One region of the Arthrobacter sp. Sr24 genome, then DNA from elsewhere that is predicted to be linked to it. Evidence: riboswitches for the same ligand, from Rfam matches in the RefSeq annotation. Region 1 holds a riboswitch; each other region holds the start of a gene.

Region 1 (3,855 bases):
CCGCGGCATATCGCAGGCCAGAATCAACACGTGGCCACGTTCGGAGTTCAGGGCCCCGATACCGGCAGCGATCCCCGCAGCAGGGCCCGAAAAGGGTGGGTTTTCCTGGACTGTCATCACTTTTGAGCGGGCTTGAGCACCTTCCAGCCAATCTGAAATTTGCTCTACAGGACCTACGACGGCGATCCCGCCATCCGCTGGACCTGTCCGATCCGCCAGGGCAGGGTCGCGCGAAGCAGTGGGTGCAAGAAACTGTAGGGAGTCGAGAGGGAAAGTCTGCTGAAGCCCTACGGTCCGATTGGCGAGGATCCCAACGACGGCATCGAGCGTTCGCGCTAGGAGTGTCTGACCCCCAATCAGCAATCCTGCTTTGGCCACGCCACCTAGCCGACTTGATCGGCCGCCAGCCAGAATCAGGGCATGAAGGGGGCCAGGCGCCGTGTCAGTCATGTACCCATGCTATAGATCAACCTTGCTGGGTTTAAACGCTAAAGCCCCGTCGAAAGACGGGGCTTTGAGCAAAAAGCGGGTGATACTTAGTGGCCCACTGCAATGAAGACAGGAGCGGAGGCACCATAAATGGAAGCACCGGCGATCTTGGTGGTTCCCTGGTAGCCACCGTGAACGGCTTGGCCATTGCCAATGTAAACAGCGATGTGGGCCAGACCCACACCACCATCTGCATAGTAGATCAAGTCGCCGGGCTGAGCTTCGCCCTGAGAGACCAAGCGGCCCTTGTTCAGGTAGTCGCCAGGCCAGCCAACCCAGGAAATGCCAGCTGCAGAGAGAGCGTTGCGAACCAGCGCAGTGCAGTCCTGACCAATGCCAAGCTGAGACAAGGCAGCGCTGGCAATGATTGCGCCAACTCCGCTTGCAGCCTGCTGAGGTGCGACAGGCTCCGGCTCGGTGACGCTTACGGCCGGCGCTGCTGCTGCTGCAGCAGGAGTCGCAGGAGCTGCTGGAGCTGCGGCGGTTGCTGCTTCAGCAACCGGTGCTGCAACTGCAACTTCGCTGGACTGTGCCTCTACAACTACCGGCGCTTCAACAACAGGAGCCGGGGTGGAGGTGATGGTGGGGGTGGCGAAGGAAATCTTCACCGTTGAAGCTGCCGTGATAGCGGAAGCGAGTTCCGTGTTCAAGTTCAGCGTAGTGGCACCGTCCGAAGCGCGCTCCACGGTGGGAGTTGCGGCGTTTGCGGCGATACCGGATGTCAGTACAAGTCCTGAAGCTGCTGCGATGACAGCAGCCTGACGACCAACCCCGCCGACATTGAAACTGACGGCTTTCGTGAGGGTGGAGATCGGACTGGTCTTAACAACCTCGGCGCGGTGGCGCCCGAGGGCAGTGTTTGAAGCCAAGAAGGATTCCTCTCCCAAAGCCTGCGAGGTAAGCTGTCGGATTCGGATGGGAGTCACCCGGCCGCTCCACGTTGATCCACTCAAGGAATTTCTCCCTTGCCAGTGACTAAACGCTTCGCGGCTTCACCCCTAGGGTTTCGCAAGCATTCTACGAATCCCGATTATTGGTTCCCCCGCCCCTGCCAGACGATTGATACGAACGGACCATAAGCAGTGGCAGAGCTAGGCAATCGGCTTATGGGCGCCCACTTGATTCGAAGTTGGCGCGATTACGACGGTACAACAGTTTTTTCCCAATGTCACGTTAAGGTCACGGTCGTGTGACTAAGTCGTAACTATAGAGCCCCTGTGGGGGAATTAAAGCCAGCCCTTAGGATCGACAACTTCGTCGTCGATGATGACCTCGAAATGCAGGTGGGGGCCGGTAGAAGCGCCTGTGGAGCCGCTGAGGCCCACTACGTCGCCGCGTTCAACCTTCTGGCCAACCTGCACTAGGTTGCTGCTCATGTGGTTGTACGAGGTTGAGAGGCCGTTACCGTGGTCTACAACCACGCGGTTGCCTCCACCGTAGCTGTGCCAGCCTGAGAAGGTTACGGTTCCACCGGCGGCGGAGAGCACTTCAGTGCCGCTCGCGACAGCGTAGTCCTGACCGGTGTGGCGTTCATCGATCTGGCCGGTAATGGGGCTGATGCGGTTACCGAACGGTGAACTTTCCACCAAGGTCACTAGGGGCGCCGAGAGGGTTCCCTTGGAGGCCTGGAGGGTCACGTTGGAGGCGTTGACCTTGAGGGTTTGCTTGAGCTGTCCATCTGGGTTCAAAGCACTGCCGATTTCCGGAGTAGCGAAGGTGATGGGGATCTGCGCACCTGCTGTGACCTGCGTTTCCGCGGAAACAGCTACTGCAGTATCCATGTGGAGGTCTTCAGAAACCTGCGTGGAAGGAAGCGTAACAGCCAGGACTAGACCCGTGGCTGCCATGGCTACGCCCATTTTTTGTCCGGCGCCGCTGGCGGCTCCGGCACGCAGCATCTGGGCTACTGCACTGCTGGTGGGGGCAGTTGCCCGTTCTGCAGCAATTGCTTCCCGGCGACTACCGGGCACTGACAACAGCTCATGTGTTGCCAACGACGACGCACGACGGCGTCCCCGCACTTTGACCTCTGACACTAAAAACCTCTCTATATAAAGCACCTGCGAAGTTAGCTGTCGGATTCGGATCAGAGAGTGTAACTTTTGATCCGGCCCACGCTCTTTGGACACAGGCATAGCCAAGGCGCAGTCAGCGTTAGGGCTGCGTCATAGGTAGTGCCAGTGTTGCGTTTCGAGTGTGAGCTTCACCCCAAGACGGACCATTGGCCCGTCGAAAGTGGTTCCCCCGCCCTTGCCTAAATGATTACTGTCCATGCTGCGAAGGCAAGGTTCGGTGTCGCAGTACGGTAACGCTTTGATTACGGCGTCAGATATTTACTATACGGCACAAGCGGTAAACGTAATAATTCCGTTACCTTATTCATCAATAGTGGAGTGTCAAAAAGACGGTCAGCTCATGGACACGAAAACGTGCGATGCGACCTCGGGCGGGAGTTCCAAGGCACCCTCAATTCCAGGCACCCGCACGGAGATGTACTCCCCCACTTGTTCCAAGGAAATCCGGGCCCCTGGGCGTAATCCACCCTCGTCCAATTGGAGCAGAAGTTCGGGCTCCACTTGTATCCTTTCGGACAGTCTGTGAATAATGACTTCCTGGCCCGCCGAGTAGCTAGTCATAGCCTCTACTAATGTGACCAAGCCCGCAGCAAAAACGGGAGCTACCTCACCTCCCAGCTCTTCCAAGCCCGGGATGGGGTTTCCGTACGGTGATTCATTAGGGCGTCCCAGCAGATCAAAAAGACGCTGCTCCACCCTCTCGCTCATGACATGTTCCCAACGGCAGGCTTCTTCGTGCACAAAAGCCCAGTCCAGCCCAATCACATCTGAGAGCAACCGCTCCGCGAGGCGATGCTTGCGCATGACCCGCGTTGCTTTGTCGCGGCCTTCAGCTGTCAGTTCAAGGTGCCGATCACCGGAGACGATGACTAGGCCATCGCGTTCCATGCGTCCAATGGTCTGCGAAACGGTAGGGCCCGAGTGGTGCAGACGCTCGGCAATACGCGCCCGCAAGGCAACAATGTTCTCTTCTTCCAACTCCAGGATGGTACGCAAGTACATTTCAGTTGTGTCGATCAGATCTGCCACGGCAACGACCTCCTGTTATTGGGCAAGGATTAAGACATAAAGCATCCTCTCTACGTTAGCCTGCTTGCGCCCCTGCGGGGAAACTGTCCCGGCGGCACCAAACATGAACAGCGGGCCGAAACGGACGGTGGGATCGGGGCAGAGATAGTGCAGTTGTATTAAAACCCATATTGCGGAACTGTTGGCTCTATTTTTCTTCTGCGCGCACTTCTACGGCAGAATTGGCAACAGCCCTTGGCTCAAAACACCACTTCCATCGCTT
Region 2 (3,855 bases), on a different contig from region 1:
ACCCAGCCTGTCTTGCAGCCGGTCAAAGAGGAGCCCGTTGTAGTGCACACTGGCGGCTACCGTGGCTCTATAGAGGGTTCGCGAATCTAATGTGGCCCACGCTTGGTCGGTGATTCTTTGCGCTCTGTTAGCGATGACGACGTGCGTGTGGAGTTGGGGATCGCGGGCGCGGGACTCCCAATGGTCAAAGGCCGCAGCGACGGCGCCGACGGTTCCGACGTGGGCGACGCCGCCTCGTCCAGTGCGAGTGTGAATGGCAGATTGTTCCAACCATGCCAGGACTTCGTTGACGGCCTCATGGTGCGCGGCGAGGATCTGCCGTTGAACCTCTTGTGGGGCCAGTGCCCACAACGTCGAGACCGACTTAGGAACGCTGAAGGTTAGATCGAAGCCAGCAACAGCATAGCGCTGAACGTCCTCGCCATTGCGATGGGCCACAGTCGTTTGGCCATGATGGCGCCCCAACGGCTCGTGGGTGTTGGGATGTTCGGCATGTGTGAAGACCGCGTTGGCATCACCTGAGCTCACTGGATCCAAGGGCTTGCGACTGATGCCAGCAAGTCCTTGACCGAGCCACCTGCCAGGAGGGGTGCCAGCCTTCATGTAGTAATTGGTGGCATGACCCGAGGCGAGGTGAACGTCGTCGGACATGGTGGTCTTCAGCAGGTACTTGACCCCGCTGTGAGCGGTGAGGCGGGCGATGGAGACAGTCACCGTGAGCCTGCAGGAATTTTCGTATTCCAGCCGCGGCGGAGAAAGATATCCGCAGTCGGACGATCAAGGGGGATACCGAGATGGTCGGTGAGCTGGAGCATGCGAACCGCGATCTGCATCAGGTCCTGCACGTCAGCATGCCGGTCCTTCAAGATCCGCGAGACCTCCAACGTCAGCTCGGTACATGCTGCCTTGGCTTCAGCAAGCTGCCCGGACTGATCAAAATACTTGGCGCTCAAAAGTTGGAGCCGAGTTATCTGCTCATCAATGACCTTGTCTCGCGCCAAGACCGTTTCCTGAAACTTGGTCACCACAACTGATGCCTCGGAGTGCAGGCTGCGCTCATGCCGCTTCTCAGCAAGCAGCAGGCGAGCGTTCCCATCGGCACGCTCCACGGCGACAAGCGTTTGAGAAGTTATTCGCGCTGTGGCACGTCGCCTATCTCGACGACGGCGCTCGCGGTATCGCCCAGAGCACTCGGCTGAACAGTACAACTGAGTGGACCGACGTGGGTCAAAAAGGACGTGACATTGGGGGCACTTTTGAGTAGACATACAGACTCATGGTCGCGGGGGCGTCCTCACCCATGACTACTGCCCGTGGGACTTCCCGCCTCGGGTAAGACCTTGGGTGCCAGACGTGTAAGGATTTTCTGGGTGGGGCAGCGGCAGGGTGGGGGCCGGGTGGATTTGCTGAGGGGTCTGGCCTTGGTGGTATCTGGTTGAAGCGATGGGCGAAGGGAAAGTAGGCGGGATGATGGTGGTGCAGGGGAATGCCGCATGCGGGATCCATGCAGCACTGGATTTCCTGTCTGGAGATGATCGGTGGATGGGCGGAGCCAGCCGTATTCGGCTGGGTGCATCCTGACCAGAGGTGGTCGTTGACGAAGGCTGTTGGCCATAGTGCGGTTTTGGCCTGACCGCCTGAAGTCGGATCATTTCGTGGGTCAGACCGCGAACCTGTAGAAGACTGCGGGGGCCGACAATTGAGAGCATTTTATCTTCAGCGGGTCCAATAATGGTGCTGATCCTGGGTGTATGGGACCACGGACCGGTGGCCAGCCAGTGGCGGCAAGGCGGGTTGGCTAGGGCTCCAAACTTCATTTGTAACGAAATTATAACTTTCGGCTCGTGTCCGTTAGGATTGAAGAAAATATATACCCCTAATGGGTATTTCGTGGCCCGCTTCGCCGAACCCCGTCGGCGGTCCGCGATCGTTCATTTTCGTGACGGGGGCGGAGGAACCACGATCGGTGCCTTGGTGCACCTTGGGGTGAAGCCTGTTCAACGAATCACTGCCTGTGTGGCGGAGCGTTGGGCCGGCCGGGCATACCTCGCCCGAATCCGACAGCTAACTTCGTAGGCGTTGAGAGGACCCTATTTATGCCTGCCCACCGCCAGCACGGACGCCGTCGCGCGACCAAATCAAAGCTCATCACCACGGAGAACAAAGGACGTCACTGGGCGTCAGCCCCCGATGTGGCTCCCGAGTCTTTCACGGGCAAGAAATCATTGGCATTGGCTGTGGCAGCAGCGGGATTCATTGCATTGACAGCGCTTCCTGCCGCCCATGCTGAAACCAGTCATCTTTCGCCCGCAGTGACCGCCAGTGCGTCTATATCCTCAGTGCAACCGACAGTGACGGCGGATGAGGATGTCGTGGTGTCGTTCGCCAAACCATTGGTGTCCAGTAAGCCAGCTCAGACACCAACGCCGCCGAGTGCCCTGCACCCGGCGGGTGCCCAAGAGGCCCCCCTTCCCGCGGAAGTTCCAGGAGCGGCGCCAGTAGAAGAGTCAACGCCGGCGCAGCCGTCCTCAGGACTCCGTGCTCCGTTGGCTGAGCTGACGGTCACCTCGCCTTTTGGGTATCGGGTTAATCCGTTGACTGGGGCGGGAGGGGAACTGCACACTGGGATCGACTTTGCTGGCGCGTGTGGCACCTCAGTGTTTGCGTCAGGCGCCGGTACCGTGACTGAGGCGGGGTGGAGCCCGTACGGTGGCGGAAATCGAATCGTTGTCGACCACGGTGATGGGATCAAGACCACATACAACCATTTGGACTCCATTGGGGTCAGTGTCGGCCAGCAGGTCAATGCCGGGGCTGCCATAGCTGGAGTCGGAACGACTGGCAATTCCACGGGATGCCATCTGCATTTTGAGGTCGTGGTTGATGGACAGACCGTCGATCCGGCGCCCTTCATCTAAGGACGTCATGATGGATTGCTGCCGGGGCATGGCTTTGAGTGAACGTTGCCCTGCGGCCATCATTGGCGCGGTGTTCTCGTCGAGTTTCTAGGCTGCCGGTTACCCGGGCGATAGGACTTCGGGTGTGGAAAATCAGGCGACTACGATAGCGTTGCCCGTCGACTACGGCAGGCAAAGGAGCCGACGGATGGATAAGGCCGCTCGCGGGAAGCCGCCGAAGCTGTGCAGGTCCGCCCAGATCAGGGTAAGCAGTTCCCAGGCTAATCAGGAGGCAACCAAGCCGGCCTGGCGCCCTTCATTGGGCCTGCCAGCTGCCAGCGGGGAAATTCAACGTTGGCGTCCTGAATCATACTTGCCCGGGACCGTGTAGGACCCGGGCAAGTATTGACCCTTAGCTGACACTTTGGGCAATCAGCTGCCCTCAATTGCTTCGTGAACCAACAATCAAGTGGTCCTGTCTGACGAGAAAGTCTAGTCCGCGCAAATCAGCTACTTTTAGGAGCGGCACGCCCGGCCAAAACAGCGCCACCGATCATCAACACCGCCGCAGTGGGGTAGCCGATAAACAGGTCCTGGATACCGGGCGGACCGCCGGTCATGACAACGTGGGCTATCCAGTGCGAGAGTCCAACCATCAAGCCAAGGGCCATGATTACCTGTCCAACCCTGACCAGGAATCGATGATGACGGTAGTTCTTCGCAGCATCATCGCCGGTGACGGGATTTTTCATGGGTGTCTCCTAAAGTTGCGTAGTGGGTTGCCTAGCCGTTCGAGCCGCCGGAGCACGGGGCCCCGGGCTCCGGAGTTTGGGGACCCATGCTGTAGGCCTTGATGAAGATGGGCAGCCTCGTGTCATCAGCATCGGGGACGTCCAGTTGCGTACCCCACGCAGTTGCCGTGATGGCGGCAGTCTGGCCCGCGTTGGGGCTGAGGAGG
Region 3 (3,855 bases), on a different contig from region 1:
TTGGGAATACGTGCCAGCACAATGGCTCCAGCGCACATGGTGCAAGGCTCTAAGGTGACCACAAGCGTGCAATTGCTCAGCCGCCATTCGCCCAATTTCGCGGCAGCTTCGCGGATCGCTACGACTTCTGCGTGCGCTGTGGGATCCCCATGTGCTTCACGCTCATTACGCCCCAAACCGAGAACTTCACCGTCCGGTCCAAGCACGACTGCGCCGATCGGCACATCCGCCGTCGTCAGGGCTTGCTGTGCCTGTGCAAGGGCAATACCCATCCACTGGGCATGTAAGGCCGTGGTAGTGGTCTCGATTCTAGGTAAATTTGAGGAATTGGACACGGCTCAATGGTAGCTTTTATTCATGCGCGTATTCGTTGCGGATCATCCGCTTATTGCCCACAAATTGACCGTTCTGCGGGACAAGAACACTCCGTCACCGGTTTTTCGTCAGCTGACTGAAGAACTCGTCACGCTGCTGGCCTATGAAGCAACACGTGAAGTACGCGTGGAGCCGGTCAACATCGAGACGCCTGTGACCAGTGCTGTTGGCACCGGTTTGGTGAAGCCGACGCCGCTGGTGGTGCCGATTCTGCGCGCCGGTCTGGGCATGCTCGAAGGTATGACCCGCCTTCTACCCACGGCTGAAGTTGGCTTCTTGGGTATGGCCCGCAATGAGGAAACTCTCGAGGCCATCACCTACGCCGAGCGTCTTCCTGAAGACCTGACCGGCCGTCAGGTGTACGTTTTGGACCCGATGCTGGCCACCGGCTCAACGCTCATTGAGGCGTTCAAGTTCCTGTTCGATCGCGGCGCAGCGGACATCACCTGCATTTGCTTGCTGGCAGCCCCCGAAGGCCTCGCCAAGCTCGAAGCAGCCCACGGCGGACGCGATAACGTTCACGTAGTTTTGGCCTCCATCGACGAAGGCCTTGACGAGAACGCATACATTGTTCCGGGTCTCGGCGACGCCGGCGACCGACTCTACGGCGTCGTGGACTAAACCAACTTTTGAAAAATGCCACCGTTTGACGTCATTGCCAGGGTTTGAACTATGGCAATAACGTCAAAGGGTGGCATTTTGCGTAAGCGGCGGGCCCGGTAGCTGCGTTAGTACCAACCCACGGATTCGGAGTGGCCCCAGGCGCCGCAGGGGGATCCGTAACGGCCCTCAATGTAGCCCAGGCCCCAAAGGATCTGGGTTTCATAGTTGGTGGCCCAGTCGGATCCGACGCTTTCCATTTTGTTGGCTGGCAACGACTGGACGATCCCGTAGGCGCCGCTGGAGGCGTTCTCGGCCGTGGTGCGCCAGTTGGATTCGCGCTCCCAGAGTAGGTTCAGGCAGTTCATCTGGTCTGCACCCCAACCGTGGGAACCTAGCTGGCTGGCCGCGAAAGCCTTCGCTGCGGCGGGGTTATCCACGGCAACGGGGTGGGTCAGCGGGGCTGCATCCGGGCTCGCCACGGGCGTGACCGCATCGGCTTCAGGTTTCACCGTAGCTGTGGAAGCTGTGGAAGCTGTGGCTGCGGGGGAAGGCTTGGAGCTGACGCTGATCCCGGAGAAGCTAATGGCTGCGTCCGACGGTGCCGAGACAACAGCAGGCGTACCCTGATCAATGGCTGCGACCAGATTGCTCGTGTCGGTGGCACCTGCCACAGGGTTCAGGGTGTCCGAAGCCACCGATCCGGCAGCCATCAGAGCGCCGACAACGGCTACAGCAGCCATGCATTTGGCGGTGGTGGTGACGGCAGCAACGCCGCGCGGTGTGGCTGCATGACTCCGGGCATTATCTTTGTGAGCGGTAGCCAGGTCGCGACATGAGGGCCGGTTTGCTGGTTCTGCGCGACGACGGCCGCGCTGGGGTGCTGCAGACATGTGGGGTGCCTCTCTACGCCTGCGAGGTGAGCTGTCGGGAACGGACTAGAGAATCCGGCCACGCATCCTCGAGAGGCAGAATTCACTGCCTGTTGACGTTGCGCTGGCTTAACCCCAAGGGCTTCCATAATGGGAAGGCCCAGAAAGATTGGGTCCCCCGTCTCTGCCATGGATCTTGAGGGAAATGGGTGGCGGCAGAGCTCGGCGAACCATCCATTAATGCCAGAACCGGTAATGATTCAAGAGGCACTCTAGCGAGAGTAACCGAACCGAAACCATATGTCACATTTTGGTAACGAGCATTGTAGTAGGCAACTTTATTGGCTGGTGCTAGCGCGAGTGACCAGTATGACATTTACTTAGCACTGCTAACGATCTAGGGTTTGAAGCAGAAGATACGAAACTTGTGTAGCTAGGTAGCTGAGCATCCATGACTGAACATTCCACCCAACCGGCCGCTGCAGATGTCACGGCAGGTACCGGCGCCCCAAATTCCGCCGCTCAAGATCCGGGCTACTTAGCCGCGGAACTGCGAGTGGCCATCATGCGAACTTCCAGGCGGCTCCGGGCCGAAGCGGCGACGGGGGAATTGAGTCCAGGCAGATATTCGGTTCTGGCGGGGTTGGGGGAGGGGCCCCGGACGGTGGGTCAGCTGGCTTCGCGGGAACAAATTCAGGCGCCGTCCATGACTCGGATCGTCAATGACCTCGTGGCAGTTGATTTCGTCAGCAGGAGTGAAAACCCCCAGGACAAGCGCCAAGTGCTGATCAGTATTACCCTTGCCGGCAGTGCGGCCCTTGACTACGCCCGGTCGTTGCGCACTGCGTGGCTGGCGCAACGAGTTGCTGCACTCACGCCACAGGAACGGAACACGCTCCACGAGGCGGCCTTGATCCTGCAGGAGATGAGCGCCTAATGAGTTCAATGTTTAGAGCGCTCAAGGTGCGCAACTACAGGCTCTGGGTGACCGGTGCATTGGTCTCCAATATCGGTACGTGGATGCAGCGCGTGGCCCAAGACTGGTTGGTCTTGACGGTCTTGACCAATAACTCAGGAACGGCCGCGGGCATCACGACGGGCCTGCAATTTCTGCCCATTATTTTCATAGGCCCATACGCCGGACTCTTGGGAGACCGGGTTAACAAACGAAAACTGTTGCTGATCACCCAGTCGGCCATGGGAATCTGTGCGCTTTTGTTGGGAATCTTGGTGGTCACAGGGTCTGTACAACTGTGGCATGTTTATGCACTAGCGCTTCTCCTGGGAGTTGCCAGCGCCTTTGACGCTCCGTCGCGGCAGGCGTTTGTCTCGGAAGTGGTCGCTAAAGAAGACGTGCCCAACGCCGTCGCACTTAATAGCGCTTCCTTTAACCTGGCCCGGCTGGCTGGCCCCGGTGTTGCCGGGCTGGTGATCGCACTGGTTGGCACGGGACCGGCCTTCCTGATCAACGCCGCCAGCTTTGCGGCAGTCATTTTCTCCCTGTGGCGGATGCGGGCCGATCAGCTCGTCCCGGCGGTGCATGTGCCCCGCGCCAAGGGGCAGATTCGTGAAGGGCTGGTGTACATTCGGCAGCGGCCCGATCTGCTCATGATCATGGTTCTGGTGTTCGTAGTGGGCACCTTTGGTATGAACTTCCAGATCACTAACGCGCTCATGGCCACCACCGTATTTGATTTGGGGCCGGGGGAGTACGGGCTGCTGGGCTCTGTTATGGCGATTGGCACGTTGGGGGCGGCGTTGTTGGCTGCCCGCCGCAAGAACACACGGATGCTGTACATCATTGGCGGCGCCCTTGGCTTCGGGATCACCGTGGCGGTGGCTGCCTTCATGCCGAGCTACGTCCTTTATGCAATTGCTCTAGTGCCCGTGGGGCTCGCCTCGCTCACGTTCATGAATGCCTGCAACACCACCATTCAATTATCCACCGATGCGGCCATGCGGGGACGGGTACTTGCTGTCTACATGGTTGTTTTGCAGGGCGGGACGC
Region 4 (3,855 bases), on a different contig from region 1:
GGGTGGCTCCTCGTCGCCGTAATCTACTTGGGCGTGGCCGCCAGTATATTCTTCGCTTTCTCTCACGTATTTCTGAACACCCCAACGCTATAAAGCTTCAATCGAAAAGTCGGACAATACGGAGATAGAGGGCTCGAACCCTTTACCTACGGCAGTGAATCCGCCAACCACCACAATCAAGAAAGCAGTCAACCACAATGTCACAGAAGTCCAATAAAACGCCCCCCTCTGCCATCGACGGAGCCAAGAAAGCCCGAATAGTTCTATGGATCATCTTGGGGACGATCGTCGCAGCCGCACTCATCTGGTACGCAGTCCTCACAACAATCCAGCCTGCCCCCAGCTCTGCCCCGGACGCGACCCCGCAGCCTTCCGCCGACGTGCAGCTCGTCCGCGAGGACAGCCACAAACTCACGACACCTGCCACAGAGAAGGCTCAGCTCGTGGAATTCCTCGATTTCGAATGTGAAGCCTGCGGTGCCATGTATCCCGTAGTAGAGGAAATGAAGAAGGAATTCGGGGACCGGGTAACCTTCATCAACCGCTACTTCCCGCTACCCGGGCACCGAAACTCCGGCACCGCCGCTTTGGCGGTTGAGGCCGCCGCGCAACAGGGCAAGTATGAGCAGATGTACAACAAGATGTTCCAGACACAGAAACAGTGGGGAGAGCAGCAAGAAACCAGGGCACCCCTGTTCAGGACGTTCGCGCAGGAACTGGAGTTGGACATGGCCGCCTACGATGTCGCGGTCTCGGATGAGAAGACGAAAGACAGAATCCGTAAAGACATCGCCGATGGTAAAGCCCTCGGCGTGACAGGCACACCGACCTTCTTCCTCAACGGCGAAATACTCGAACTCACCAGTGAAGCAGATTTCCGCCAACAACTCACCGAAGCAGCACAATAGGCGCCCGCTCGCCACGACAGCGCTTACCTACCTCGACGGCGCTGGCAGGCTGGGTATATCTTCCATGATCTGAGCCGCATAAGGCTCACCCTGCCCTCGTTCCAGGACGGCTACACTTTTGGGGCCATGCCAGGGGCGGTCCGTCCATGGGCTGGCCACGCGAAAACTGGTCGTACCGCTCCGGACCGGTCACAGTCCGGAGCGGGGTGATGCCACCCCGGGGCCGTTTTACAAGAAAGGATCCGGGTTGACGGTTTGACCGTTGAGCATGACTTCAAAATGGAGATGGCAACCGGTGGAGTTCCCCGTTGTACCAGCCCCGGCCACCTCGTTTCCCTGAGTGATTTGCTGTCCGACGCTAAGTCCGATGCCAGCGAGGTGGTTGTAGGTGGTTTGGATCCCGTTGCCGTGGTCGATGACAATGCGGTTTCCTCCCCCGTAGGGGCTCCATCCAGCTTCTGTGACTGTTCCGGAACCGGCCGCGAAGACCGGGGTATTGCATGTGGCTGCCAAGTCCAAGCCGGTATGCAGCTCTCCGCTGGCGCCCGAGAGTGGATTGGACCGATATCCGAAGGGGGAGTTAACGCTCATGGCCGCCAGCGGCGGGCGCAAAGTCGCTGACGAAGTCTCCGGCGTCGTCGCCACTGGGGCCGGCCGTGCAGCTTGCAGCGGGCTGGCCTGGGTTTGGGCGGGAGACTCCGGCGGTGCCGGTTTGCTGGTGATGGCTGGCGTATCGAAACTGATGGCCGCGTCCTTATTGGCAGTCACCTGCGGGATCTCTTTCGCCGCTACGGCTGTGGCTGATTTTAAAGTGTCGGGGGTGTGGGCAACGCCAGCGTGAGCGGCCGTCAGAGTGACAGCCACGATGAATCCGGAGGCGGCGACGGCGCTAAACCGTCGCCCGAGACGGCCAGGCTTCGACACGGAGATGGGAGGCCTGGACCAGTGGTGTCCCAGATTTCGGGGAGGCGGGGCGGGCGTTTGGGCACGGCGGCGGCCGTGTTGGCTATGGGACTGCATGGTGGTAATCCTCTCGCGCCGATGAAGTTAGCTGTCGGATTCGGGCGAGAGATCAGCCCGGCACACCTAAGGACCGGACGCTTTCACGGTGGTCGGTTCAGTGTGCTTCACCCCAAGGTACGCAAGCGCACCGCTGGTGGGTCCTCCACCCCCGCCTAGGAGCTAATTGAACGTGGACCGCCGGCGGGGTTTGGCGAAACGGCACACGGGCATATCAATTCAGATAAGCCTTGTTTGGTGAGTTACTGCCGCTGCGTCGGTTACAGAAACACGGTACGGATGGAAGCTGGCTGTCCCTGGAGATGGTCAGGGCTGCACCATCGTTTCCGCATCGTGCGTATAAACCTCGGATTGAGCGATCCGACGGCGGTAGTATGAACATATGCTCATATGTCTTATATTTTCGCTTAGTAATCTGGGCGGAGCCTGTGAGGGGCAAATGAGCACAGAGCAATGCGTTGACCGTGCGTAGATCACTTGATTCAACAAGTGTTTTCTCTGCCCTGGCATCAGCGCCGGCCAACGTGGATCTACCCAACGTCGCCCTGAAGACGATTACGCTCTACAGCTCTCTCCAGCGCCACTCTCCCGTAAGGATTCATGAACGATTCAGCCCCAGACCCCAACGCAATGCCAGCTCCGGCCACCCTTAGTGGGGAGGACGTCGGCGGAGCCAAAATGCCTCTGGGCGTCCGCCGGCTTTTACTCATCGGAGGATTCTGCATTCCTGTGGGCTTCATCGCCACAGCCTATTTCTTTGGAGCCCAGCTGTTGCTTGCAGCGGGGATCGCGGCAGTGGCAGTGGCCTTCTCTTATCAGGGCGGCCATCGCTGGTTCGCGGCGTGGTCGCGGTTCACAGCCTTCAGTGGAGCAGCCTGGTTGTTGGTCACTGTCCTCTATTGGCTCGCCATCATCTCAGCCGAATCATCGGGCTCCCGTACCTCTTTGCCGACCATTCTCTTCGGTGTCGGTGTGGGTGCCTTCGTTGTTATGGCCGTTAGCGTCCTTGGAGGTTGTGTTTCTCGATATCTCAATAGCCGTCGCACGGCGGACGTGCGCGAATAAACGGCCGATCCCTGAGAGTTTGCCCGGGAATCGGCCGTTCACCGTTAACGTCCGAAGGACGTGTTTGAGAACGCCAATGGGCCTGCTCTAGGACGCCTCGGTTTTACGCAAGTTTCGACGAACGATGATCAACGTTACAAGTGCGGCAGCCAGGATGGCGGCCGGTATGCCGATGGCCAACACCAAAGTCCCAGCGTTGGATGCTGCCGGTTCTTCGGCGGCAGTTCCAGCTCCGGTAGTGGCCGTAGGGCTCCCCTCGGCCGCAGCTTCGGTTGGTGCTTCGGTTGGCGCTTTCGTGACCGCCGTAATCTGTTTCGGGTCTTCTACAGTGAAAGCGTAGTTCCCCTCAATGGGATGCCCATCTGAGGAAACTGCACGCCACAGCACCTTGTATTGTCCATTGCTTCCCGGAGTAATGGCGGTGGAGAGTGTGGGGCCCTGGATGGTGACATTGCCGTCGCTGACGGTCTTTCCTTCTCCGTCGGTGACGGTGATGATACTGAGTTTCAAACTGTCGGAATCGGCCGGGGGATTGGACAGTGTCAGGGAGACTGAGCTGGGAGCGACGGCGACTGTGGCATCGCTGGCTGGCACGGTGGACTCGAGAGCGTCATGGGCAAGTGCGGGGGCGGCTGCGAAAGCCGGAATGAGCATGGCCGCTGCCAAGGCCAGACGGAGGCGGTAGCGTCGAATGGGGCGTGTTTTCATCGTGTATTTCTGCAATTCTGTTGTGTGGTTCACTGGATGATTTGTCAGGCTAGTGCCAAGGCGTTCCCCGCGTTCCCCGCGTGCTCCTCGTGGCCGGACGTCGTAGCACCCACGTACAAGGAAACGTCCAGGAATCATGGTTGCCGCTACGGAG

Evidence for each region. A riboswitch is a leader RNA that binds a small molecule or an ion and turns the genes downstream of it on or off. The one in region 1 is predicted to bind cyclic di-AMP.
Region 2: it holds a riboswitch for cyclic di-AMP, as region 1 does, so the genes downstream of both, ACX80D_RS09795 (M23 family metallopeptidase) here and ACX80D_RS06320 (M23 family metallopeptidase) in region 1, are expected to answer to the same signal.
Region 3: it holds a riboswitch for cyclic di-AMP, as region 1 does, so the genes downstream of both, ACX80D_RS10495 (aggregation-promoting factor C-terminal-like domain-containing protein) here and ACX80D_RS06320 (M23 family metallopeptidase) in region 1, are expected to answer to the same signal.
Region 4: it holds a riboswitch for cyclic di-AMP, as region 1 does, so the genes downstream of both, ACX80D_RS09920 (M23 family metallopeptidase) here and ACX80D_RS06320 (M23 family metallopeptidase) in region 1, are expected to answer to the same signal.

What each region holds. Positions count from the first base shown of each region.
Region 1 is NZ_JBTNDB010000006.1:113,743-117,597, reverse strand. It holds gene mobA (molybdenum cofactor guanylyltransferase) at 1-450, opposite strand, end outside; gene ACX80D_RS06325 (NlpC/P60 family protein) at 537-1,358, opposite strand; cyclic di-AMP (ydaO/yuaA leader) riboswitch at 1,363-1,573, opposite strand; gene ACX80D_RS06320 (M23 family metallopeptidase) at 1,716-2,525, opposite strand; cyclic di-AMP (ydaO/yuaA leader) riboswitch at 2,536-2,784, opposite strand; gene ACX80D_RS06315 (metal-dependent transcriptional regulator) at 2,898-3,593, opposite strand.
Region 2 is NZ_JBTNDB010000012.1:33,829-37,683, reverse strand. It holds gene mobF (MobF family relaxase) at 1-714, opposite strand, end outside; gene ACX80D_RS09800 (hypothetical protein) at 711-1,109, opposite strand; cyclic di-AMP (ydaO/yuaA leader) riboswitch at 1,892-2,091, shown strand; gene ACX80D_RS09795 (M23 family metallopeptidase) at 2,097-2,918, shown strand; gene ACX80D_RS09790 (hypothetical protein) at 3,404-3,649, opposite strand; gene ACX80D_RS09785 (DUF3105 domain-containing protein) at 3,681-3,855, opposite strand, start outside.
Region 3 is NZ_JBTNDB010000013.1:80,998-84,852, forward strand. It holds gene tadA (tRNA adenosine(34) deaminase TadA) at 1-335, opposite strand, end outside; gene upp (uracil phosphoribosyltransferase) at 358-996, shown strand; gene ACX80D_RS10495 (aggregation-promoting factor C-terminal-like domain-containing protein) at 1,104-1,868, opposite strand; cyclic di-AMP (ydaO/yuaA leader) riboswitch at 1,873-2,069, opposite strand; gene ACX80D_RS10500 (MarR family winged helix-turn-helix transcriptional regulator) at 2,299-2,784, shown strand; gene ACX80D_RS10505 (MFS transporter) at 2,784-3,855, shown strand, end outside.
Region 4 is NZ_JBTNDB010000012.1:61,717-65,571, reverse strand. It holds gene ACX80D_RS09930 (vitamin K epoxide reductase family protein) at 1-93, shown strand, start outside; gene ACX80D_RS09925 (DsbA family protein) at 198-908, shown strand; gene ACX80D_RS09920 (M23 family metallopeptidase) at 1,137-1,928, opposite strand; cyclic di-AMP (ydaO/yuaA leader) riboswitch at 1,934-2,102, opposite strand; gene ACX80D_RS09915 (hypothetical protein) at 2,529-2,993, shown strand; gene ACX80D_RS09910 (copper resistance CopC family protein) at 3,081-3,701, opposite strand.